Regions from separate parts of the Streptomyces sp. NPDC046915 genome, predicted to be linked through region 3. Evidence: riboswitches for the same ligand, from Rfam matches in the RefSeq annotation. Region 3 holds a riboswitch; each other region holds the start of a gene.

The links. Region 3 has a riboswitch for cyclic di-AMP ahead of ABZ915_RS11895 (M23 family metallopeptidase). Riboswitches for the same ligand answer to the same signal wherever they lie in the genome.
Region 1: linked by a shared signal. The riboswitch ahead of ABZ915_RS11330 (M23 family metallopeptidase) and the one ahead of ABZ915_RS11895 (M23 family metallopeptidase) in region 3 are both predicted to bind cyclic di-AMP.
Region 2: linked by a shared signal. The riboswitch ahead of ABZ915_RS38780 (transglycosylase family protein) and the one ahead of ABZ915_RS11895 (M23 family metallopeptidase) in region 3 are both predicted to bind cyclic di-AMP.

The regions. Positions count from the first base shown of each region.
Region 1 is NZ_JBEYXB010000003.1:669,922-677,771, forward strand. Features, by position in the region: gene ABZ915_RS11295 (TetR/AcrR family transcriptional regulator) at 1-152, opposite strand, end outside; gene ABZ915_RS11300 (NAD(P)H-dependent oxidoreductase) at 278-898, shown strand; gene ABZ915_RS11305 (DHA2 family efflux MFS transporter permease subunit) at 915-2,333, shown strand; gene ribA (GTP cyclohydrolase II) at 2,320-2,961, opposite strand; gene ABZ915_RS11315 (MarR family transcriptional regulator) at 3,066-3,581, opposite strand; gene ABZ915_RS11320 (dihydrofolate reductase family protein) at 3,671-4,801, shown strand; tRNA gene ABZ915_RS11325 (tRNA-Met) at 4,857-4,930, shown strand; cyclic di-AMP (ydaO/yuaA leader) riboswitch at 5,251-5,417, shown strand; gene ABZ915_RS11330 (M23 family metallopeptidase) at 5,428-6,459, shown strand; gene ABZ915_RS11335 (aldo/keto reductase) at 6,563-7,507, shown strand; gene ABZ915_RS11340 (PrsW family intramembrane metalloprotease) at 7,539-7,850, opposite strand, start outside.
Region 2 is NZ_JBEYXB010000021.1:94,523-102,372, forward strand. Features, by position in the region: gene ABZ915_RS38765 (nucleoside triphosphate pyrophosphohydrolase) at 7-1,032, shown strand; gene ABZ915_RS38770 (cytochrome P450) at 1,073-2,368, shown strand; gene ABZ915_RS38775 (transglycosylase family protein) at 2,558-3,580, shown strand; cyclic di-AMP (ydaO/yuaA leader) riboswitch at 3,763-3,947, shown strand; gene ABZ915_RS38780 (transglycosylase family protein) at 3,952-4,644, shown strand; gene eno (phosphopyruvate hydratase) at 4,950-6,257, shown strand; gene ABZ915_RS38790 (septum formation initiator family protein) at 6,378-6,854, shown strand; partial or broken gene ABZ915_RS38795 (DUF501 domain-containing protein) at 6,881-7,390, shown strand; gene ABZ915_RS38800 (Ppx/GppA phosphatase family protein) at 7,598-7,850, shown strand, end outside.
Region 3 is NZ_JBEYXB010000004.1:121,415-129,264, forward strand. Features, by position in the region: gene ABZ915_RS11880 (DNA topoisomerase IV subunit A) at 1-1,743, opposite strand, end outside; gene ABZ915_RS11885 (pitrilysin family protein) at 2,086-3,498, shown strand; gene ABZ915_RS11890 (pitrilysin family protein) at 3,495-4,883, shown strand; cyclic di-AMP (ydaO/yuaA leader) riboswitch at 5,119-5,279, shown strand; gene ABZ915_RS11895 (M23 family metallopeptidase) at 5,293-6,063, shown strand; gene ABZ915_RS11900 (GntR family transcriptional regulator) at 6,274-6,969, shown strand; gene ABZ915_RS11905 (HPr family phosphocarrier protein) at 7,118-7,399, opposite strand; gene ABZ915_RS11910 (GNAT family N-acetyltransferase) at 7,575-7,850, shown strand, end outside.

The DNA of each region.
Region 1 (7,850 bases), on a different contig from region 3:
TCGGCGGCGAGCGCGTCCACCGGGGCCCGCGTGTAGCCCTCGCGGCCGAAGACGGTGCAGGACGCGCGCGCGATGGCGATCTGCTTCTCCAGCTTGCGCGGTGGGACCTCGCGCCGCGCCTGTGCCATCCGGTCCTCGTTGCTGTCGGCCACCAGTCGTCTCCCAGCCTCGCGATCCACATCTACAACGCACGTTGTAATTGTTACAACGTGCGTTGTAGTTTACCTGAAGGAGCCGCAGCGGCGGCTCACCTCAAGAGGGATACGAGGGGACACCCATGTCTGCAACCGACAGCACCGACAGCACGGCCACCACCCCGCTGCGCGTCGCCGTCATCGTCGGCAGCGTCCGCGAGGGCCGCCAGGCGAGCGCCGTCGCCGAGTGGTTCCTCGGCACGGCCGCCGGTGACGACGGACTGGAATTCGACGTCGTCGACCTCGCGGACGTCCACCTGCCGCTGGTCATGCCCGGCTGGGGCGGCACACCGGACCCCGAGGCGGTCGCCGCGCTGAAGGACGTCTCGCCGCGGCTGGACGCCGCCGACGCGTTCGTCGTGATCACCCCCGAGTACAACCACAGCTTCCCGGCGGCCCTGAAGAACCTCATCGACTGGCACCACGGCCAGTGGCAGGCCAAGCCGGTCGGCTTCGTGTCGTACGGCGGTCTCGGCGGCGGGCTGCGCGCCGTCGAACAGCTCCGGCTGGTCTTCGCCGAACTGCACGCCGTCACCGTGCGCGACTCCGTCAGCCTGCACGGGCCGTGGTCCGGCCTCGGGGAGGACGGCGCCCCGCGCGACGCGGCCGTCTGCGCCGGTGCGGCCAAGGGAATGCTCGGGCAACTGGCCTGGTGGGGGCGGGCGTTGCGGACGGCCCGCGTCGAACGGCCGTACGCGGCCTGACGGGGGGCCGGGGAACATGAGCGCGACCGGGACCGCCGAGGCGGTGGCCGGGGCGCGAGGTGGCGCGTCCGCCGCCGCGCTCCGCCGCACCGTCACCGTCGTGATCATCGGCTCCGTGATGTCGGTGCTCGACATGACGATCGTCAACGTCGCGATGCGCGGCCTCTCGGAGTCCTTCGGCGCGCCGCTGGAGACGATCCAGTGGACCGCCACCGCGTACACGCTGGCACTCGCCGCGGTCATCCCCACCTCGGGGTGGGCGATGGGCCGGATCGGCGCCAAGCGCACCTACCTGACCGCCCTCGCCCTGTTCACCCTCGGTTCGCTGCTCGCCGCCTGCGCCTGGGACGCCCGCAGCCTCATCGCCTTCCGCGCGGTGCAGGGACTCGGCGGCGGGCTGCTCATGCCCGTCGGGATGGCGATGGTGATGCGGGTCGCGGACCGCGCCCGGCTGGGCCGGGCCATGGGGCTGCTCGGGCTGCCCATCCTGGTCGGCCCCGCGGCCGGGCCGGTCCTCGGCGGCCGGCTCGTCGACGTGGCCTCCTGGCACTGGATCTTCCTGGTGAACCTGCCCGTCGGCGCGCTGGCCCTGATCCTCGCCGGGAAACTGCTCCCGCGGGACCGGCCCGTGCGGGCATCCGCACCACCCGGACTGGACGTCCCGGGCCTGCTGACGCTCTCCCCGGGGCTCGCGCTGCTGCTGTTCGGGCTCGCCCGGGGCGGTGAGCGGGGTGAGTTCACCGCGCCCGGCGCGTTCGCGCCCGCGCTCGCCGGTGCCGTGCTCGTCGCCGCCTTCGTACGACGTGCGCTCACCGCCCGTGCCCCGCTGCTCGACCTGCGGCTGCTGCGCGACCGTACGTTCGCCGCCGGGGCCGCCACGCTCGCGCTGTTCGGCTGCGGCTACTTCGGGTCGATGCTGCTCGGGCCGCTGTACTGGCAGCAGGAGCGGGGCATGACCGCGACGGCCGCCGGGCTGCTGGCCGCACCGGTCGGGCTGGCCGTCGGCACGGCGATGCAGGTCGCCGCGCGGCTGGTCGACCGGGTGTCGCCGCGGCGGCTGATCGCGGCGGGGGTCGTGGTGGGCGCGCTCGGGATGGCGCTGGGGGCGCTCCAGGTCGGTCAGGAGGGGGTGGCGCCCTGGCGGGTGGTCTGCTCGGCCGCGGTGATGGGCGTCGGCTCCGGCATGGTGCTGATGCCGACGATGACGACCGCGACCCGCGAGCTGCCCGGCGACCGGGTGGCCGCCGCCAGCACCGCGCTGAGCATCAACTCCCAGGTGTGGGCCTCGGTGGGCACCGCGCTGCTGTCGGTGGTGCTGGGCACGGTGGGCGCGGACCCGGCGGGGTTCCGGATCGCGTACGCGGTCGCGGCGGGGCTGCTGGCCCTGGCCCTGCTGCCCGCGGTGCTGCTTCCGGGGCGGCTCAGCCCACGCTGAGTTCCGTCAGCTCCGCGAGCGGCAGCGTGTGCTGGGTCTGGAGCACCTTCGCCCGCAGGTAGCGCACGTTGTGGGCGGTGGTGAAGACGCCCGTGGGCACCCGGTCGCGGACGACGAGGCCCAGGCCGCGCAGCTGGTCGGCCTTGTCGGGGTTGTTGGAGAGCAGGTCCAGCTCCTCGATGCCGAGGGCGCGGAGCATCTGGCCGGCCGACGTGTAGTCGCGGGCGTCCTCCGGCAGGCCGAGGGCGGCGTTGGCCTCGTAGGTGTCCAGGCCCTGGTCCTGGAGGGCGTACGCGTCGAGCTTGTTGTAGAGGCCGATGCCGCGGCCCTCCTGGCGGAGGTAGAGCAGGACGCCACCGCGGTCGGCGATGCGCTCGACCGCCTCGCGCAGCTGGGGGCCGCAGTCGCAGCGGGCCGAGCCGAAGACGTCCCCGGTCAGGCACTCGGAGTGCAGGCGGACCAGCGGGACGGTGCCGGGGTCGGGGCGGCCGAGGACGACGGCCACGTGCTCCTGGCCGTCGGTCAGGCCGTGGAAGGTGACCAGTTCGGCGTCGACGCTGTAGCCGTCGTGGAAGCGCAGCGGTACCCGGACGCGGGCGCGCGGGGTGGCGGCGGGGGTGTCGGGCATGCGGGTCTCCGGGGTTCAAGGAGTTTCAGATTTGAAGCAGTTGCCGGGAACCCTACCCCATGCTTTAAATTTGAAGCAACGGATTCGCGGATCTCGTGCGGAGATCACGAACAGGACTTCGGCGACCGGCGCCGCCACGGCACGTCGTCCGGCGCGGACCCCGCCTCCTCGCCCTGGAGCGCGTCGGCGACCGAGCTGAAGATCTCCTCCAGCTGCCGTACCTGTTCGGGGCTGAGGCGGTCGAAGAGGGAGGCCCGTACGGTCGCCACGTGACACGGTGCCGCACGTTCCAGGACGGCCATCCCCTCGTCGGTCAGCGCGGCGATGCTGCCCCGCTTGTCGGACGGGCACCCCTCACGCCGTACCAGGCCGTCCTTCTCCAGCCGGGTCACGGCGTAGGTCAGCCGGCTCCGGGTGATCTTCGACCTCTCCGCGAGGTCGGTCATGCGCAGACTGTGTTCCGGCGCCTCGGAGAGGTTGGCCAGGATGGAGTAGTACAGGTGCGGCATGCCGGTGTCCTGCTGGAGCTGCCGGTCGATCGCGTCCTCCAGGAGCAGGCTGCCGGCGATGTACGCGCGCCAGGCGCGCTGTTCCTCGGGGGTGAGCCAGCGGGTCGTCATGCCACCAGTGTAGGTTTGTTTCAAACTTGAACCAAGACCCCGGGTCCGCCGAGTCCGGCCCTGCCCCGCCTCCCGAAGAGAGCGCGTCGATGCCCCGTCCGTACGTCCTGCTGTCCGCCGCCGTCTCCCTCGACGGCTACCTCGACGACACCGGCCCCGACCGGCTGCTGCTGTCCGGCCCGGCCGACTTCGACCGGGTCGACGAGGTACGGGCGTCCGTCGACGCGATCCTGGTCGGCGCCGGCACCATCCGCGCCGACAACCCGAGGCTGCTGGTCAACTCGGCCGAGCGACGGGCGGCCCGGCTCGCCGCCGGACGGGCGGAGTACCCCCTCAAGGTCACCGTCAGCGGCTCCGGCGACCTGGACCCGGACGCGAACTTCTGGCACACCGGTGGCGAGAAGGTCCTCTACACGACCGACCAGGGCGCCGAGCGGGCCCGCACCCTGGGCATCGCGGCCGACGTCGTCCCGCTGGGCGCGGATCTGGACTGGCCCGCACTGCTCGAACACTTGTACGCAGTGCGCGGGGTGCGCCGCCTGATGGTCGAGGGCGGCGGCATCATCCACACCCAGCTGCTGCGGCAGGGCCTCGCCGACGAGCTCCAGCTCGTCCTGGCCCCCCTCCTCGTCGGCGACCCGGACGCCCCCCGACTCTTCGGGCCCGGGGGCTACCAGGCCGGGCGGCTGCGGCTGCTGGAGACGCGCCGTATCGAGGACGTCGTCCTGATGCGCTACGAGCCGACCGCGCCCGGCACCGGCCCGGCGGCCCTCGCGGCCGACCGCCACTGGCTGCGGATCGCCTGCGAGCTGGCCGCGCTGTGCCCGCCCTCGGAGACGGCGTTCAGCGTCGGAGCGGTGGTGGTGGCCACCGACGGTACGGAACTCGCGCGCGGCCACTCACGCGAGGGGGACGATCCCGTGGTCCACGCGGAGGAGGCGGCGCTGGCCAAGATCCGGCCCGACGACCCGCGGCTGGCCGGCGCCACGGTGTACAGCAGCCTCGAACCCTGCGCCCGGCGGGCCTCCCGGCCGGCGCCGTGCGCCCGGCTGATCCTCGACGCGGGGGTACGCCGGGTGGTCACAGCCTGGCGGGAGCCGGACACGTTCGTCACCGACGCAGACGGGAGCGGGCTGCTGGCGGCCGCGGGTGTGGACGTGGTCGTCCTGCCCGAGTACGAGGAGGCCGCGAAGGCGCCGAACCGGCACCTGCCGGGCTGATCGAAAAGGAGTGTGCGAGTGGTCCCGCGGATGACGTACACTGGTGACACAACGACGCGGGGTGGAGCAGCTCGGTAGCTCGCTGGGCTCATAACCCAGAGGTCGCAGGTTCAAATCCTGTCCCCGCTACTGAAGGCTCAGGGCCGGAATCCAGTACACGGATTCCGGCCCTGAGTGTTTTCCCGGTCCTGAGCGCTTCCTGATCCCGATATCACGCACAGTCATGCACCGGGCGCCCTCCGCTTTGCATATGGGTAACCATCAAAACGTCTGTGACTGCTGAGGTGCCCCGCGCCCGGCTCAACTCGCCCGTTTTTCACCGGTCATCGCCCATAAGTTCTCCTGTGAAAACCATAATGATCAAGCCGAACGGCTTGGAAACTGACAGGTAGGTCTATTAACGTTCGATAACGCAGCGCGGTCGTCCCAGCCGTCACCCGCGACGGCTCCGTGCGCACATGCCGAATCCCGAAAGGGAACCGGGGAACCACCACCTTGGGGTGAATCACGCGAACACCGCCGTGAACTGCTTGAGTTCACGACTGGTATACGCGCGTAGGAGACCTTCCTGCTCCGAACCCGTCAGCTAACCCGGTAGGCGTTACGGAAGGAAGGAGCACGCCCGCGTGGCGTCCAACCCGCCTGCCCCCACAGCCCCGTTCGTGCCGAGCCAGCGCACCGAGACCTTCGGCTACGGCGAGTACCGCACCGACGAGGGCCCCTGGGAGGAGTGGAATCCCACCGAGGACTCCCTCGCCCCGGTACGCGGCCGGCACCGCGTCAGCAAGCAGCGCGGCGGCGGGCTCGCCCGCAGCTCCACCGTTCTGGGCGTCGGCGTGATAGCCGCCGTCGGCGCGGGCGGCATGGCCAGCGCCAACACCGGCAAGCCGCCGGTCCACATCTCCATGCCCGACCTGCCCTCCGTCGGCTCCCTGCTGGGCGACGACGCCGACGGCGCCAAGGCCACCGAGGCCAGCCTGGCCCACGTCGGCGTGGCAACCGCCGACAGCGACCAGGGCGGCACCGACGCCGGCGAGGCCCTGCGCAACCGGATCATGGCGCAGGCCGAGCAGCAGAAGAGCCAGGTCGACGGCAAGGCGACCGCCGCCGCCGTGGCCGCCGCGGAGAAGCAGTCCACCGCCGCGGCCGCCAAGGCGGAGAAGGAAGCCGCCACCGAGGCCGCCGCCGCCAAGGACAAGGCCGAGGCCGTCGCCAAGAAGCAGGCTGAGGCCGACCGCCTCGCCGCCCTGGCCAAGCAGTACACGCTGCCGACCTCCTCGTACACGATCACCGGCACCTTCGGGCAGCCCGGTGCCATGTGGTCCTCCGGCTACCACACCGGCCTGGACTTCGCGGCGCCGACCGGCACGCTCATCAAGGCCATCCACAGCGGCACGATCACCGAGGCGGGCTGGGCCGGCGCCTACGGCTACCGCACCATCCTCACCCTCGACGACGGCACCGAGCTGTGGTTCTGCCACCAGTCCTCGATCAACGTGAAGGTCGGCCAGAAGGTCAGCACCGGTGAGGTCATCGGCCGCGTCGGCGCCACCGGCAACGTCACCGGCCCGCACGTGCACCTCGAGGTCCACCCCGGCGGCCAGGCCACCGGCATCGACCCGATGGCATGGCTGCACAGCAAGGGCCTCACCCCCTGACGCGCCTCTCCGTTCCCCGGCAGCCCTGACGACACCCCCCCGACGTCAGGGCTGCCGGTCCGTCGCGGAATGCGCACCGCCGCCGCGGTGGTTGGATCAAGACATGGCTTCTCTTCGTAAACTCGGCAATTCCGATCTCGAGGTCTTCCCGCTCGCCCTCGGCGGCAACGTCTTCGGCTGGACCGCCGACGAGGCGCAGTCCTTCGCCGTCCTGGACGCCTACACGGCCGCCGGCGGCAACTTCGTCGACACCGCCGACTCCTACTCGGCGTGGGTCGAGGGCAACGAGGGCGGCGAATCGGAGACCGTCATCGGCAACTGGCTGAAGTCCCGTGGCAACCGCTCCGACGTCGTCATCGCGACCAAGGTCAGCCAGCACCCGAAGTACCAGGGCCTGACCGCCGGCAACATCAAAGCCGCGGCCGACGCCTCCCTGCGCCGCCTCGGCACCGACCACATCGACCTGTACTACACCCACTTCGACAAGACCGAGGTCCCGGTCGAGGAGATCATCGGGGCGCTCGACGAGCTCGTCCGGTCGGGCAAGGTGCGCTACATCGCCGCCTCCAACATCACGGCCGAGCGCCTCCAGGCGTCCCTCGACTTCTCCGAGCGCGAGGGCCTCGCCCGGTACGTGGCACTTCAGCCGCACTACAACCTCGTCTCGCGCGACACCTACGAGGGGCCGCTGCGGGACGTGACCGCCCGCGCCGGCCTCGCGGTCGTGCCGTACTACTCACTCGCCTCGGGCTTCCTCACGGGCAAGTACCGGTCCGGTACGACCGTGGACAGCGCGCGGGCCGGCGGTGCGGCGAAGCACCTCCGGACCGAGCGGGGGCAGAAGGTCCTGACGGCCCTGGACGAGATCGCCGCCGCGCACGACACCGCCGTGGCCTCCGTGGCCCTCGCCTGGCTCGCCGCCCGGCCGACGGTGGCGGCCCCCCTCGCCTCGGCCCGCACGGTGGACCAGCTGCCGGCGCTGCTCGGGGCGGCCGAGCTGGAACTCACCGGGGACGAGCTGGCGAGGCTCACCGAGGCGTCGGCGTAACCCGTCCCGCCTTCCCGCCAGTGCCGGGGCACTAGGTCCGGTACGGGTTGTGGGCGGTGTACGGCACCGCCGGATACCCGTAGCCGGGCCCGGGTCCGGGGCCGTGCACATAGCCGTACGCGCCCTGCACCCCGTACACCGGCCAGGGCGTCGGAACCACCGGAGCCGACGCCCGCGCGGCGTACTCCAGCGCGGGCCGCGCGAGCTGCCGCCTGTTCCACAGCTCGGCCAGCAGCTCCCGCTCCCGGACGACGAAGTCGGCCCCCGCCCGCCCGCGCCGCCCCCGGTGCCGCAGGAACGCCAGCGAGGTCGCGTACGCCTCGTACTGCGCCACCGCCCGCGC
Region 2 (7,850 bases), on a different contig from region 3:
CGAGGCGTGAACACCACCAGCCTCGAAGACGCGCAGGTACCGGGCCCGGACGCCGCCCCCGGCCGGATCGTCCTGCTCACCACCAGCCACCGTGTCGCGCCCGGACTGCTGTCCTGGCCCGCCTGGCAGGCGCTGCGCGGCGCCGACCGCGTGCTGTGCGCGGACGGCGCCCATCCGCAGCTGCCCTATCTGCGCGAGGCCGGGATATCCGTGGACGAGGCCGCCCCGACCGCCCAGGAACTCGTCGACGCCTGCGCCGGCGGCCACACGGTCGTGGTCGTGGCGACGGGCGAGGGCGAGCCGGCCCTCACGGACGGCCTGGCCCGACTCGCCGGCACCGGCCGGGTTTCCATGCCGGAGCTGGAGCTGCTCCCCGCCTCCTACGACCTGCCCGGGGCCCGCCTCCTCGACCTCGTCCAGGTCATGGACCGCATCCGCGCCGAGTGCCCCTGGTCCTCCCGCCAGACCCACGAGGGCCTGGCGAAGTACGGCATCGAGGAGGCGTACGAACTCGTCGAGGCGATCGAGGCCGGCGACCGCGAGGAACTGCGGGAGGAACTGGGCGACGTCCTGCTCCAGGTCGTCTTCCATGCCCGCATAGCCGAGGAGGACGCCGACGAACCCTTCTCCATCGACGACGTGGCCGGCGGCATCGTCGCCAAGCTCATCCACCGCCACCCGCACGTCTTCGGCGACGCGACGGCCGAGACCCCCGAGGAGGTCAAGGAGCACTGGCTGCGGACCAAGGCGGTCGAGAAGCAGCGCACCTCCGTGACCGAGGGCATCCCCCTCGGCCAGCCCGGCCTCGCCCTCGCCGCGAAGCTGTCCTCCCGGGTACGCATCGCGGGCCTGGACGTACCCCTGCCCCAGGGCGAGGGCATCGGCTACGACCTCCTGGCCCTCGCGACCCGGGCCGAGGCGGACGGCGTCGACCCGGAGGCGGCACTGAGAGCGGCGGCGCGGGCCTACCGGGACGCGATACGGGCCGCCGAGGGCGTGGCGGGGCAGGACCTGTCCGGCGGACAGCCATAGCCCCCGAGGCACGCGCCGGAAACCCGGATACCGTCAAGGGGTGACCAACCAGCCCCACCTCCAGCCCCACCCCCAGGCAGCCCCCGGCGCGCCCGCCCCGGACCTCTTCACCTGGGAGTTCGCGAGCGACCCCTACCCGGCCTACGCCTGGCTCCGGGAGCACGCGCCCGTGCGGCGGACGAAGTTGCCCAGCGGGGTGGAGGCCTGGCTGGTCACCCGGTACGCCGACGCCAAGCAGGCGCTGGCCGACCCGCGGCTGTCGAAGAACCCGGCGCACCACGACGAGCCCGCGCACGCCAAGGGCAAGACGGGGATCCCGGGGGAGCGCAAGGCCGAGCTGATGACGCATCTGCTCAACATCGACCCGCCGGACCACACCCGGCTGCGCCGACTCGTCAGCAAGGCGTTCACGCCTCGCCGCGTCGCCGAGTTCGCCTCGCGCGTGCAGGAGCTGACGGACCATCTCATCGACGGGTTCGCCGCGAAGGGCTCCGCCGATCTCATCCATGAGTTCGCCTTCCCGCTCCCCATCTACGCCATCTGCGACATGCTCGGCGTCCCGCGCGAGGACCAGGACGACTTCCGGGACTGGGCGGGGATGATGATCCGGCACGGCGGAGGCCCGCGCGGCGGGGTCGCACGGTCGGTGAAGAAGATGCGGGGCTACCTCGCCGAGCTGATCCACAAGAAACGCGAGGCGCTCCCGGCCGAACCGGCGCCCGGCGAGGACCTCATCTCCGGTCTCATCCGCTCCTCCGACCACGGCGAGCACCTCACCGAGAACGAGGCCGCCGCCATGGCGTTCATCCTCCTGTTCGCCGGGTTCGAGACGACGGTCAATCTCATCGGCAACGGCACGTACGCCCTCCTCACCCACCCCGGGCAGCGGCAGCGGCTTCAGGAGTCCCTCGCGCGCGGAGAACGGCAGCTGCTGGAGACCGGCGTCGAGGAACTCCTGCGCTACGACGGCCCGGTGGAGCTCGCCACCTGGCGGTTCGCCACCCGGCCGCTCACCGTCGGCGGGCAGGACATCGCACCCGGCGACCCCGTCCTCGTCGTACTCGCCGCCGCGGACCGGGACCCCGAGCGGTTCGCCGACCCGGACGTCCTCGACCTCGCACGGCGTGACAATCAGCACCTCGGTTACGGCCACGGCATCCACTACTGCCTCGGCGCCCCGCTCGCCCGGCTGGAGGGCCAGACCGCGCTCGCCACCCTCCTCACCCGTCTTCCCGACCTCCGACTCGCGGTGGAACCAGCCGATTTGCGGTGGCGTGGGGGGCTCATCATGCGTGGACTGCGTACCTTGCCCGTGGAGTTCACGACCGTCCGGTAATCGACCGGTAAGCGGGAGGGCGGACGGCGCCTTCACAAAAAAGTGACCGACGTTCAACTCTGTGATCTTCACGTGATCTGCGCGGCATTAACTTGTGACAAGTGATCGTCTGCCGATACGTTCACTCGTCAGCGCGGCGCCTCACCGCAGTCGCCGCGCCGGTACTGCTGTCTTGGGAAAGGTCACCGCATGCTCTCCGGGAACGGTCGCCACCGACGCCCCCGTCAGGCTCCGGCCCTCCTCGTCGCGGCCGGAGTGACCGGCTCCGCCATCGCCATCCCGTTGCTCGGCGCATCCGCGGCCAACGCGGCCGACGGGACCACGTGGGACAAGGTGGCCGAGTGCGAGAGCGGCGGCTCGTGGAGCGCCGACTCGGGCAACGGCTACTACGGCGGCCTCCAGATGTCCCAGGGCGACTGGGACAAGTACGGCGGCCTCGACTACGCCTCCACGCCGGACCAGGCCAGCCGTTCGCAGCAGATCTCGGTCGCCGAGAAGATCCTCGCCGACCAGGGCACCAAGCCCTGGGCCACCTGCGCCCTGCTCTCCGGCCTCACGTCGAACTCCGGTTCGGTGGACGTCGACACGGGCGTCGGCGGGTCCGGATCATCCGGTTCCGACAATTCCTCCCATTCGTCGAATTCATCTGATTCATCCGATTCGAAGGATTCCAAGGGGTCCCAGGGGTCCGAGGATTCCTCGAAGTCTTCGTCTGATTCGTCGGAGTCGTCCGATTCCGGCCCCTCGCTGGACGCCTCGTCCTCGCCGAGCCCGGGTGTCGATGCCGGCTCCAAGGGTTCGGATGATTCCGCCAAGTCGGACAAGTCGGCATCTTCCGGCTCCGGGAAGTCCGAGGGCAGCGGCAGCTCGGCCACGGTGTCTCCTGACGCCGATGAATCGGACGATTCGTGGCAGACCGGGGGTTCTTGGAGCCTTGTGGACACCGGGGTGGCCAGCAGTGGTCGTCACCGGGGCGACAATGCGGACGAAACCGTGACAAGCGGTCAGACCGCCACCACCTCCGGCCGGCACGCCGCAGGCGGCTACACCGTCCGCGACGGTGACACTCTCGCCTCCATCGCCGACTCCCTTGGCCTCGAGGGCGGATGGCGGGCGCTCTATGCCGCGAACAAGGGCGACATCGGAAGCGACCCGAACAACATCGCCCCCGGTCAGACCCTGGAACTCAGTGCCGAAACGGGTGCAAAGTAGCGGGAGTTGACGCCCCGTTTTGGGCTTGTTGTCCGCTTTGCTGAAAGTGTGGGATGAGTCTCAGAAGCCCTGATCGTCTTTGAATTTCCGCGGATCGCGTGTCTACGGTCATGACCGCTCGTCAACGCGAGCCCCGGCCGCCGCAACGCCGAATCCTGCCAGCGGCTGCCCGGGAACAGTCGTCGCGTCAAGCGCCGTAGGCAGGAGCGGGGGACCCAAGGTAAGCGCCGGGCCCGGAGGTCGAAAGACCACCGGGGACGGCTAGGGGTGAAGCCGCGCCTCGCACGAGAACCACGCGAGGTGCGGCCGGGCAACTCAACCGGCCCGAACCCGACAGCTCACCTCGCAGGCGTCGGTGAGGGGATCGATCCATGCTGTTTTCCGGCAAGGGCAAGCACCGTCGTCCGTCCAAGGCCGTCCGCGCCATCGCTGTCGCCGGTGTCACCGGCGCCGCCGTCGCCGCCCCGCTGATGGCGGCCGGCAACGCCTCCGCCGCCACCGCCTCCGAGTGGGACGCGGTCGCCCAGTGCGAGTCCGGCGGCAACTGGTCCATCAACACCGGCAACGGCTACTACGGCGGTCTCCAGTTCTCCGCCTCCACCTGGGCCGCGTACGGCGGCACGCAGTACGCCTCCCAGGCCAACCAGGCCTCCAAGGCCCAGCAGATAGCCGTCGCCGAGAAGGTCCTCGCCGCGCAGGGCAAGGGTGCCTGGCCGGTCTGCGGCAAGGGCCTGTCCGGCGCCGCCTACACCGGTTCGAGCAGCGGCTCCTCCAGCTCCTCCAACTCCTCCAGCTCTGCCGGCACCACCACCCGCTCGGCCGACCAGCAGGCCGCCACCCGCTCCTCGGAGCGTCCGGCCGCCAAGAAGACCGTCACCACCCCGACCGGCAAGACGGTCAAGAAGGGCGACGGCGAGTACAAGGTCGTCAAGGGCGACACCCTCAGCTCGATCGCCGAGAAGCACCACGTCGCCGGCGGCTGGCAGAAGCTGTTCCAGCTGAACAAGGACATCGTCGACGACGCCAACGTCATCTACCCGGGCCAGCAGCTGCACCTGAAGTGACACCTGGCTGGTAGTACGACCACAGCGCCCTCATATCCGTGGCCTCCATGATGGAGGCCACGTGAGGGTCACCCCCCCGTCCCCCACGGGGTCCCCCGCTCCGGTGCGTGTTCCCCCGTACGCACCGGAGCGGGGTTTCTTTTTTCTTCCCGCCCTTTGTTCCGTTGGGGAACAATGTGTACCGTCGCCGTGTCCACGGGGCGGTCGGTCGGCTGCCGATGGCCCGGGGACGGTTAGGCTCTAGTCGCAAGGCCCAGCCGCAAGGCACACAGCCCCGCACTTTCAGCGTCACATCCAAGAAGGAGATGCTCGTGCCGTCCATCGACGTCGTCGTAGCCCGGGAAATCCTGGACTCCCGAGGCAATCCCACGGTCGAGGTCGAGGTCGGCCTCGACGACGGCAGCACGGGTCGTGCCGCCGTCCCGTCCGGCGCCTCCACGGGCGCCTTCGAGGCCATCGAGCTCCGCGACGGTGACCCCAACCGCTACCTGGGCAAGGGCGTCGAGAAGGCCGTCCTCGCCGTCATCGAGCAGATCGGCCCGGAGCTGGTCGGCTACGACGCCACCGAGCAGCGCCTGATCGACCAGGCGATGTTCGACCTGGACGCCACCGACAACAAGGGCTCCCTCGGCGCCAACGCCATCCTCGGCGTCTCGCTCGCCGTGGCCCACGCCGCCTCCGAGGCCAGCGACCTCCCCCTCTTCCGCTACCTGGGCGGCCCGAACGCGCACCTGCTGCCGGTGCCGATGATGAACATCCTGAACGGCGGCTCGCACGCCGACTCCAACGTGGACATCCAGGAGTTCATGATCGCCCCGATCGGCGCGGAGTCCTTCTCCGAGGCGCTGCGCTGGGGTGCCGAGGTCTACCACACCCTGAAGAAGGTCCTGAAGTCCAAGGGCCTGTCCACCGGTCTCGGCGACGAGGGCGGCTTCGCCCCGAACCTCGAGTCCAACCGCGCCGCCCTCGACCTCATCATCGAGGCGATCAAGCAGGCCGGCTACATCCCGGGTGAGCAGATCGCGCTCGCGCTCGACGTCGCCGCGTCCGAGTTCTACAAGGACGGCAAGTACGAGTTCGAGGGCAAGTCCCGCTCCGCCGCCGAGATGACGGAGTACTACGAGGAGCTCGTGGCGGCCTACCCGCTCGTCTCCATCGAGGACCCGCTGTTCGAGGACGACTGGGCCGGCTGGAAGGTCATCACCGACAAGCTGGGCGACAAGGTCCAGATCGTCGGCGACGACCTGTTCGTCACCAACCCGGAGCGCCTGGCCCGCGGCATCGAGGAGGGCAGCGCCAACGCCCTGCTCGTCAAGGTGAACCAGATCGGCTCGCTGACCGAGACCCTGGACGCCGTCGAGATGGCCCAGCGCAACGGCTTCAAGTGCATGATGTCCCACCGTTCCGGTGAGACCGAGGACGTCACCATCGCCGACCTCGCCGTCGCCGTGAACTGCGGTCAGATCAAGACCGGCGCCCCGGCCCGCTCGGACCGCGTCGCCAAGTACAACCAGCTGCTGCGCATCGAGGAGATCCTCGACGACGCCGCGGTCTACGCCGGCCGCAGTGCGTTCCCGCGCTTCAGGGGCAACGCCGAGGTCTCCAAGGGCTGACCCCAACCGGTCAACCCCGAGTAAGGCCTAGCCAGTCGTACGTACGTCCCCGTACCCGGTCCCGTACCGTGTCCGGGGACGTACGCACGTAGGAAGCACGCAGGGGAGGCGGAGAGCCAGATGGCCGCGAAGGAACGGGACCGTTTCTCCACCGCGACCAGGATCCGGCTGCTCGGCGAGCAGACGGCGGCCCGGGTCTACCGCTCCCAGACCAAACGGCAGGCCCGCCGTTCCCGGCTCACCAGCCGGGCCGCGCTGCTCGCCCTCGTGGTGTGCACCCTGGTGGTGGCCCTGGCCTACCCGATGCGGCAGTACGTCTCCCAGCGCGCCCAGATCGCGGACCTCCAGCGGGAGAAGCAGCAGGCCAAGGAGCGGGTCGAAGAGCTGCGCGACCTCAAGGCGCGGTGGCAGGACGACACGTACGCCGAGCAGCAGATCCGGCGGCGGCTGCACTATGTGATGCCGGGGGAGACCGGGTACGTCGTGATCGACCCGGACGCGGCCAAGCAGGCGCGCACCGACCTGGTGGCGGCCGACCGCCCCTGGTACGCGAACGTCTGGGACGGGGTCGACAAGTCCGACGCCGCTGACCAGTGAACCCACAGAGAGACTTTCGTACAGCCATGGAAACGCCCGCCCGTCGCCCGACCACCACCCCTCAAGGGCAGCGCTCCGCGCTGACGCTGTTTGATCTGCCCCAGACCCCGCGCACCGAGCCCACCGAGGCGGACGTCGAGGCCTTCAAGCAGCAGCTCGGGCGGCCCCCGCGCGGACTGCGCGCGATCGCGCACCGGTGCCCCTGCGGGCAGCCGGACGTCGTGGAGACCGCTCCCCGGCTGCCGGACGGCACGCCCTTCCCGACGACGTACTACCTGACGTGCCCGCGCGCCGCCTCGGCGATCGGCACGCTGGAGGCGAACGGCGTCATGAAGGAGATGACCGAGCGGCTGGCGAGCGATCCCGAACTGGCCGCCGCCTACCGGGCCGCGCACGAGGACTACATCCGGCGCCGGGACGAGATCGAGGTCCTGGCGGGCTTCCCGAGCGCGGGCGGCATGCCGGACCGCGTGAAGTGCCTGCACGTTCTCGTGGCCCACTCGCTGGCCGCGGGACCGGGTGTGAACCCCCTCGGCGACGAGGCGCTCGCCATGCTGCCCGAGTGGTGGCGCAAGGGGCCGTGCGTGCAGCCGCTCCAGGCGCCCGATCCGGCGGACGAGCACCCGGGCGAGGAGGGCACGGTCCTCGACCCGGCCGAGGCCCGCAGTGGCTTCTTCGCCGACAAGCCGCTCGTCCCGGAGGGCTTCTCCCGGGTCGCGGCCGTCGACTGCGGTACGAACTCCATCCGGCTGCTGGTCGCCGACGTCGACCGGGCCACCGGCGAACTGCTGGAGCTGGACCGGCGCATGACGATCGTGCGGCTCGGCCAGGACGTGGACCGCACCGGCCGGCTGGCGCCCGAGGCGCTGGAGCGGACCTTCGCGGCGTGCCGCGAGTACGCGGACGTCATCCGTGAACTGGGCGCCGCGAAGGTGCGGTTCGTCGCCACCTCCGCCTCCCGGGACGCCGAGAACCGGGACGAGTTCGTGCGCGGGG
Region 3 (7,850 bases):
CAGGTCGACCACATTGATCCGCAGCAGCCGGCCGGCCGACGTCACCGCACCCACCTCACCGCGCGCGGTCGCCGGAACCGCCGAGACGATCACGTCGTGCTTGACGCGCCGGGCGTCGGCGTCCTCCGCGAACGGCTCGCTGTTCGCCGTACGGGCCAGCAGACCCGTCGACGACAGCAGCACCCGGCACGGATCGTCCGCCACCTGAAGCGGGACCGCCGCCACCGGGGCGCCCCCCGACTCCAACAGCACCGTGCGCCGGTCGCTGCCGAACTTCTTGGCCACCGCGGCCAGTTCCGCCGAGACCAGCTTGCGCAGTTCGGCGTCCGACTCCAGGATCCGGGTCAGCTCCTCGATCTCCGCGTTGAGCCGGTCCTTCTCCGCCTCCAGCTCGATGCGGTCGAACCTGGTCAGGCGCCGCAGCGGCGTGTCGAGGATGTACTGCGTCTGGATCTCGCTCAGCGAGAAGCGCTCCATCAGGCGCTGCTTGGCCTCCGCGGAGTTCTCGCTGGACCGGATCAGCTGGATGACCTCGTCGATGTCCACCAGGGCCGTGAGCAGGCCCTCGACCAGGTGCAGGCGGTCGCGTCGCTTGCCGCGGCGGAACTCGCTGCGGCGCCGGACGACGTCGAAGCGGTGGTCGAGGTAGACCTCGAGCAGCTCCTTCAGGCCCAGGGTGAGCGGCTGGCCGTCGACCAGGCAGACGTTGTTGATGCCGAAGGACTCCTCCATCGGCGTCAGCTTGTACAGCTGCTCCAGGACGGCCTCCGGGACGAAGCCGTTCTTGATCTCGATGACCAGGCGCAGGCCGTGCTCGCGGTCGGTGAGGTCCTTGACGTCGGCGATGCCCTGGAGCCTCTTCGAGCCGACCAGGTCCTTGATCTTGGCGATCACCTTCTCCGGGCCGACGGTGAAGGGCAGCTCCGTGACGACCAGGCCCTTGCGGCGCGCGGTGACGGTCTCCACCGCCACCGTGGCGCGGATCTTGAAGGTGCCGCGGCCCGTCTCGTAGGCGTCCCGGATGCCGGCGAGGCCGACGATCCGGCCGCCGGTGGGCAGGTCGGGGCCCGGGACGAGCCGCATCAGGGCGTCGAGGTCGGCGTTCGGGTGCCTGATCAGGTGGCGGGCGGCCGCGACGACCTCGCGCAGGTTGTGCGGCGGCATGTTGGTGGCCATGCCGACGGCGATCCCGGAAGCGCCGTTGACCAGCAGGTTCGGGAAGGCGGCGGGCAGGGCGAGCGGCTCCCGCTCCTGGCCGTCGTAGTTGGGGACGAAGTCGACCGTGTCCTCGTCGATCGACTCGGTCATCAGGCTCGTCGCCTCGGCCATCCGGCACTCGGTGTACCGCATGGCCGCCGGCGGGTCGTCGTTGCCCAGCGAGCCGAAGTTGCCGTGGCCGTCCACCAGGGGCACGCGCATCGAGAAGGGCTGTGCCATGCGCACCAGCGCGTCGTAGATCGACGCGTCGCCGTGCGGGTGCAGCTTGCCCATGACGTCGCCGACGACGCGGGCGCACTTCACATAGCCCCGCTCCGGGCGCAGGCCCATCTCGTTCATCTGGTAGACGATGCGGCGGTGCACGGGCTTGAGGCCGTCGCGGGCGTCCGGCAGGGCGCGCGAGTAGATGACCGAGTACGCGTACTCGAGGTAGGAGCCACGCATCTCGTCCACGACGTCGATGTCGAGGATCCTCTCCTCGAACGAGTCGTCGGGCGGCGGGGTCTTCGTGCTGCGGCGGGCCATCGCTGCCGGCTCCTCTTTTCTGGTCGCGCGCCTACGGGTCGCTCTTGCCCCTTCGGCTCGCTCTTGCTGAAGCGATTGACGGGATCTGACGCGGACCATTGTGGACCGCGGCACTGACAGCGCGGGCCAGGCCCCGGCACGGGCGCCCGCGGGACTCCTCGCGGACGACGCGGACGTGTCGGACGGGCCCCACCCGCTGCAGGGCTGTCCGCAGGCTACGCGATCCGCTGTGGGCGTACGTCCCGCGGGAACTTCGCCCGGGATGCGCACGCTTGCATACAGTGGCAGGACCGGCAGGAAGACCGCGGTTTCACGACCGCTTCCGCGATCGAAGGGACGTACATGCCCATGGGTCACACGACCACGGCCGAGGCAGGCTCCGGGGGCCTGACAGCGACCGAACACCGGCTGGCCAACGGTCTGCGCGTGGTGCTCTCGGAGGACCACCTGACCCCCGTCGCGGCGGTCTGCCTCTGGTACGACGTAGGCTCCCGCCACGAAGTCAAGGGACGCACCGGTCTGGCTCACCTCTTCGAGCACCTGATGTTCCAGGGCTCCGGGCAGGTGAAGGGCAACGGCCACTTCGAACTGGTGCAGGGCGCCGGCGGCTCGCTCAACGGCACCACCAGCTTCGAGCGCACCAACTACTTCGAGACCATGCCCGCCCACCAGCTGGAGCTCGCCCTCTGGCTCGAGGCCGACCGCATGGGCTCGCTGCTGACCGCCCTCGACGACGAGTCCATGGAGAACCAGCGGGACGTCGTCAAGAACGAGCGCCGGCAGCGCTACGACAACGTCCCGTACGGCACCGCCTTCGAGAAGCTGACCGCCCTGGCCTACCCGGACGGCCACCCCTACCACCACACGCCGATCGGCTCCATGGCGGACCTGGACGCGGCGACGCTGGAGGACGCGCGCGCGTTCTTCCGCACCTACTACGCGCCGAACAACGCCGTCCTCTCCGTCGTCGGCGACATCGACCCCCGGCAGACCCTCGCCTGGATCGAGAAGTACTTCGGCTCGATCCCCGGCCACGACGGCAAGCCCGAGCCGCGCGACGGCTCGCTGCCCCGGACCATCGGCGAGCAGCTGCGCGAGGTCGTCGTGGAGGAGGTCCCGGCGCGCGCCCTGATGGCCGCCTACCGGCTCCCGCAGGACGGCACGCGCGCGGCGGACGCGGCCGACCTGGCGCTCACCGTCCTCGGCGGCGGCGAGTCCTCCCGCCTCTACAACCGGCTGGTCAGGCGGGACCGCACGGCGGTCACGGCCGGGTTCGGCCTGCTGCGGCTGGCCGGGGCGCCCTCCCTGGGCTGGCTGGACGTGAAGACCTCCGGCGACGTCGAGGTGCCGGTCATCGAGAGCGCGATCGACGAGGAGCTCGCCCGGTTCGCCGAGGAGGGGCCCACGCCCGAGGAGATGGAGCGCGCCCAGGCCCAGTTGGAGCGCGAGTGGCTGGACCGGCTCGGCACGGTCGCGGGCCGCGCCGACGAACTGTGCCGGTACGCGGTCCTGTTCGGCGATCCGCAGCTCGCCCTCACCGCCGTCCAGCGCGTACTGGAGGTGACCCCCGAGGAGGTCCAGGAGGTCGCCAAGTCCCAGCTGCGCCCCGACAACCGCGCGGTGCTCGTCTACGAGCCGGTCTCCGCGGAGGCCGCCGAGCAGACCGAGGACGTGGACGTTCCCGAGGACCCGGAGGCCGAGGCCACCGTGGAGACGCGCGCCGACCACAACGAGAACGAGGAGGCGGCCAAGTGAGCGAGCTCGCCGCGATGGAGTTCCACCCGCAGCCTCAGGCGGGCGAGGCCAGGCCGTGGGCGTTCCCGGCCCCCGAGCGCGGCGCGCTCGACAACGGCCTGACCGTCCTGAGCTGCCACCGCCCCGGCCAGCAGGTCGTCGCCGTCGAGGTGCTGCTGGACGCGCCCCTGGACGCCGAGCCGGCCGGCCTGGACGGCGTCGCCACGATCATGGCGCGGGCCTTCTCCGAGGGCACCGACAAGCACTCGGCCGAGGAGTTCGCCGCCGAGCTGGAGCGTGCGGGCGCCACGCTGGACATGCACGCCGACCACCCCGGCGTCCGCCTCAGCCTGGAGGTCCCGGCCTCCCGTCTCGCCAAGGGGCTCGGGCTGCTGGCCGACGCCCTCAGAGCGCCCGCGTTCGCCGACAGCGAGGTCGAGCGGCTGGTGCGCAACCGTCTCGACGAGATCCCGCACGAGCTGGCCAACCCCTCCCGCCGCGCCGCCAAGGAGCTGTCCAGGCAGCTCTTCCCGGCGACCGCCCGCATGTCCCGGCCCCGCCAGGGCACCGAGGACACCGTCGCCAAGATCGACTCGGCGGCCGTTCGCGCCTTCTACGAGCGGTACGTGCGGCCCGCCACCGCCACCGCCGTCGTGGTCGGCGACCTCACCGGCATCGACCTCGACGAGCTGCTCGGAGAGACCCTGGGCGCGTGGAGCGGCTCCGCGGCCCAGCCGCGCCCGGTGCCGCCGGTGACCGCCGACGACACCGGACGCGTCGTCATCGTCGACCGTCCCGGCGCCGTCCAGACCCAGCTGCTCATCGGCCGCGTCGGCGCCGACCGGCACGACCGTGTGTGGCCCGCCCAGGTCCTCGGCACCTACTGCCTCGGCGGCACCCTCACCTCCCGCCTGGACCGCGTCCTGCGCGAGGAGAAGGGCTACACCTACGGCGTCCGCGCGTTCGGGCAGGTCCTCAGGTCCGGCCCCGAGGGCAACGGCGCCTCGATGCTGGCCATCAGCGGCTCCGTGGACACCCCGAACACCGGTCCCGCCCTCCAGGACCTGTGGACGGTGCTGCGCACGCTCGCCGCGGAGGGGCTCACCGACGCCGAGCGCGACGTGGCCGTGCAGAACCTCGTCGGGGTGGCGCCGCTGAAGTACGAGACGGCGGCGGCCGTGGCGAGCACGCTGGCCGACCAGGTGGAGCAGTACCTGCCCGACGACTTCCAGGCGACGCTGTACCGGCAGCTCGCCGCGAGCGGCACGGTGGAGGCCACCGCGGCGGTCGTCAACGCCTTCCCGGTGGACCGTCTGGTGACGATCCTGGTCGGGGACGCGGCGCAGATCAAGGAGCCGGTCGAGGCCCTCGGCATCGGCGAGGTCTCCGTCGTGCCGGCCGAGTAGCCGGGCGACAGCGGCACGCGCGCGTGGGGCCCAGGTGACGATGGATCACCAGGGCCCCACGCTTGTCCCGGGTCCGTTCCCCATGCCCCTGGCCAGATGTCCGAATTGGGGCGGAGGTTGCCTGTCTGACCTGTGGCGTGCACTACAAAAACCCTGTTGCGTTTGAGGATTGAAAGTCGCGGCCCTTAGCGTCATCGAGGCTGTTCGTCAGGCAGTGCGCCGCACCCGCGGCACCGGACAGCGATCGCCGAGTCCCCGTACGGCGCGAGCCAGGGGAGCCGGGGACCCATCGTCCCTGGGGTGAATCGGACGCCCGCGCGCACCGCGAGGGGGTCCGTAGGAGACCTTCCTGCTCCGAACCCGTCAGCTAACCCGGTAGGCGAGAAGGAAGGAAAGGACCAGCCACTTCATGGCGTTCACCCGCGCCACCGGGAAGCACCGCCGTCCCAGCCGGATGCACCGCACCACCGTCCGCGCGGCGGGCGTCGCGGCCCTCGCCACCACCGGCGCCGTCGGCAGCCTGGCCGCCCCGGCACTCGCCGCGGAGCCCGCGCCCGCACCCGAGCAGACCGCCCTCACCCCGGTCATCGCCATCAGCGAATCGGTGCCCGAGCACATCGACGCCCAGGCCGCCGCCCAGCAGGAGGCCGCCGACCTGAAGGCGGCCGAGGAAGCGGCGCGGAAGAAGGCCGCCGAGCAGGCCCGCGCGCAGGCGGAGAAGGCGCGCGAGGCCAAGGCGCGGGCGGCCCGTGAGGCCGAGCGCAAGCGGCTCAACACCTTCGTGGCGCCGGTCACCGGGTCCTACGTCTCCACCGGCTACCAGGCCAGCAGCTCCCTGTGGTCCTCCGGCTCGCACACCGGCATCGACTTCCACGCCGCGAGCGGCACCGCGGTCCACGCGGTCGGCTCCGGCACCGTGGTGTCCACCGGCTGGGGCGGGGCGTACGGCAACCAGATCGTGATCAAGATGGCCGACGGCATGTACACCCAGTACGGCCATCTGTCGTCCATCGGCGTCTCGGTGGGGCAGAAGGTCGTCCCGGGCCAGCAGATCGGCCTGTCCGGCTCGACCGGCAACACCACCGGGCCGCACCTCCACTTCGAGGCCCGCACCGGCCCCGAGTACGGCTCCGACGTCGACCCCGTCGCCTATCTCCGCAAGCACGGCGTGAACGTCTGACGAAGGCCCCCCGCCAGAAGACCCACCCCCCTCCCGAAGCCCCGGCCACGAGCCGGGGCTTTCGTGGTTTCGTACGCCCCGCCACTCCCCGCTGTCCAAAAAATATCCATGGATTCCGACCCGCCGTCGGAAATTCCCGCTGATTGCAATAGAGTCACGGAACGCGCCTCCATCGGCGACGTTTCACGGGGATTAAAGCGGAGGTCGGTCATGCGTATTCCGGCGCACTCGGTATGCACCGCGATCCGGGACGACATCGTGGCCGGCGTCCACGAGCGCGGCGGCCGCCTCACGGAGGAACTCCTCGCCCGCCGCTACGGCGTCTCGCGCGTCCCCGTCCGCGAGGCCCTGCGCACCCTGGAGGCCGAGGGTTTCGTGGTGACCCGGCGGCACGCGGGCGCGTGCGTCGCCGAGCCGACCGAGCAGGAGGCCGCCGACCTGCTGGAGATGCGCATCCTGATGGAGCCCCTCGGCGCCGCCCGGGCCGCCCAGCGGCGCACCGAGGCCCATCTCAAGGTGCTGCGCGGCCTGGTGCGGCTGGGCCAGGAGCGGGCCCGCCGGGGCAACAGCGACGACCTGCGCTCCCTGGACGGCTGGTTCCACGAGACGCTCGCCCAGGCCTCCGGCAGCCACGCCCTGACCTCCGTACTGACCCAGCTGCGGCACAAGATCGCCTGGATGTACGCGGTGGACGGGCCCGCCGACCCGGTGGAGTCCTGGACCGAGCACGGCGCCATCGTGGACGCGGTGGCGCGCGGCGACGGCGAGCGCGCCAGGGCGATCACGGCGCTGCACACGGAGCGCGCGACGGCCGCGCACCGGCTGCGTCTCACCGGCGGCACCGACCGCCCGGAACGTGTGAGGACTTCGCAACAAGCCGTAAACATGCCGAGCCTGCGGCATTAACACGGGCGCCGTATACAAAGAAGAGTAATTCGGCGGGGGTATTTTCCGCTGCCTGAATTCATGGCGCTCCCGGAATTCCCGGTAAACACGGCGGAGCCGCGCCGCCCGAATGGGCCGACGCGGCTCCGCAGTTCTGTGCGGTGTGCGCTCAGACGGTCTCGGGCAGTTCCTCGAGTCCCTCGGAGACCAGCTTCGCCAGCCGGTCCAGGGCGGCGTCCGCACCCTCGGCGTCGGAGGCGAGGACGATCTCCTCGCCGCCCTGGGCGCCGAGGCCGAGGACGGCCAGCATGGAGGCCGCGTTGACCGGAGTGCCGCCGGTCTTGGCGATCGTCACAGGCACGCCTGCGGCCGTGGCGGCTCGGACGAAGATGGATGCGGGGCGGGCGTGGAGGCCCTCGGCCCAGCCGACGTTGACGCGGCGCTCAGCCATGTGTTGCTGCCCTTCGGTTCTCAGGGTTGTCTAGACCAGTTTCCCATATCGTGAAGCATGCCCGGACGGTCCTTCGTCCCGTCCGGGTGTGTCCTCGGATCGCGGCCTCGATCCGATGTCGTCCTCCACAGACTGCCTCGCGCCGTTGTCGGACGCGAGCCGTACTCTGGGGCCCATGCAGACCCCGGCGGACCGGCAGGACCGGCACGAGTACCCCGCCCACTGGGAGGCGGACGTGGTGCTGCGCGACGGCGGAACCGCGCGCATCCGGCCCATCACCGTTGATGACGCCGACCGGCTGGTCAGCTTCTACGAACAGGTCTCGGACGAGTCGAAGTACTACCGCTTCTTCGCGCCCTACCCGCGGCTGTCGGCCAAGGACGTCCACCGCTTCACGCACCACGACTTTGTGGACCGGGTGGGACTCGCGGCCACGGTCGGCGGCGAGTTC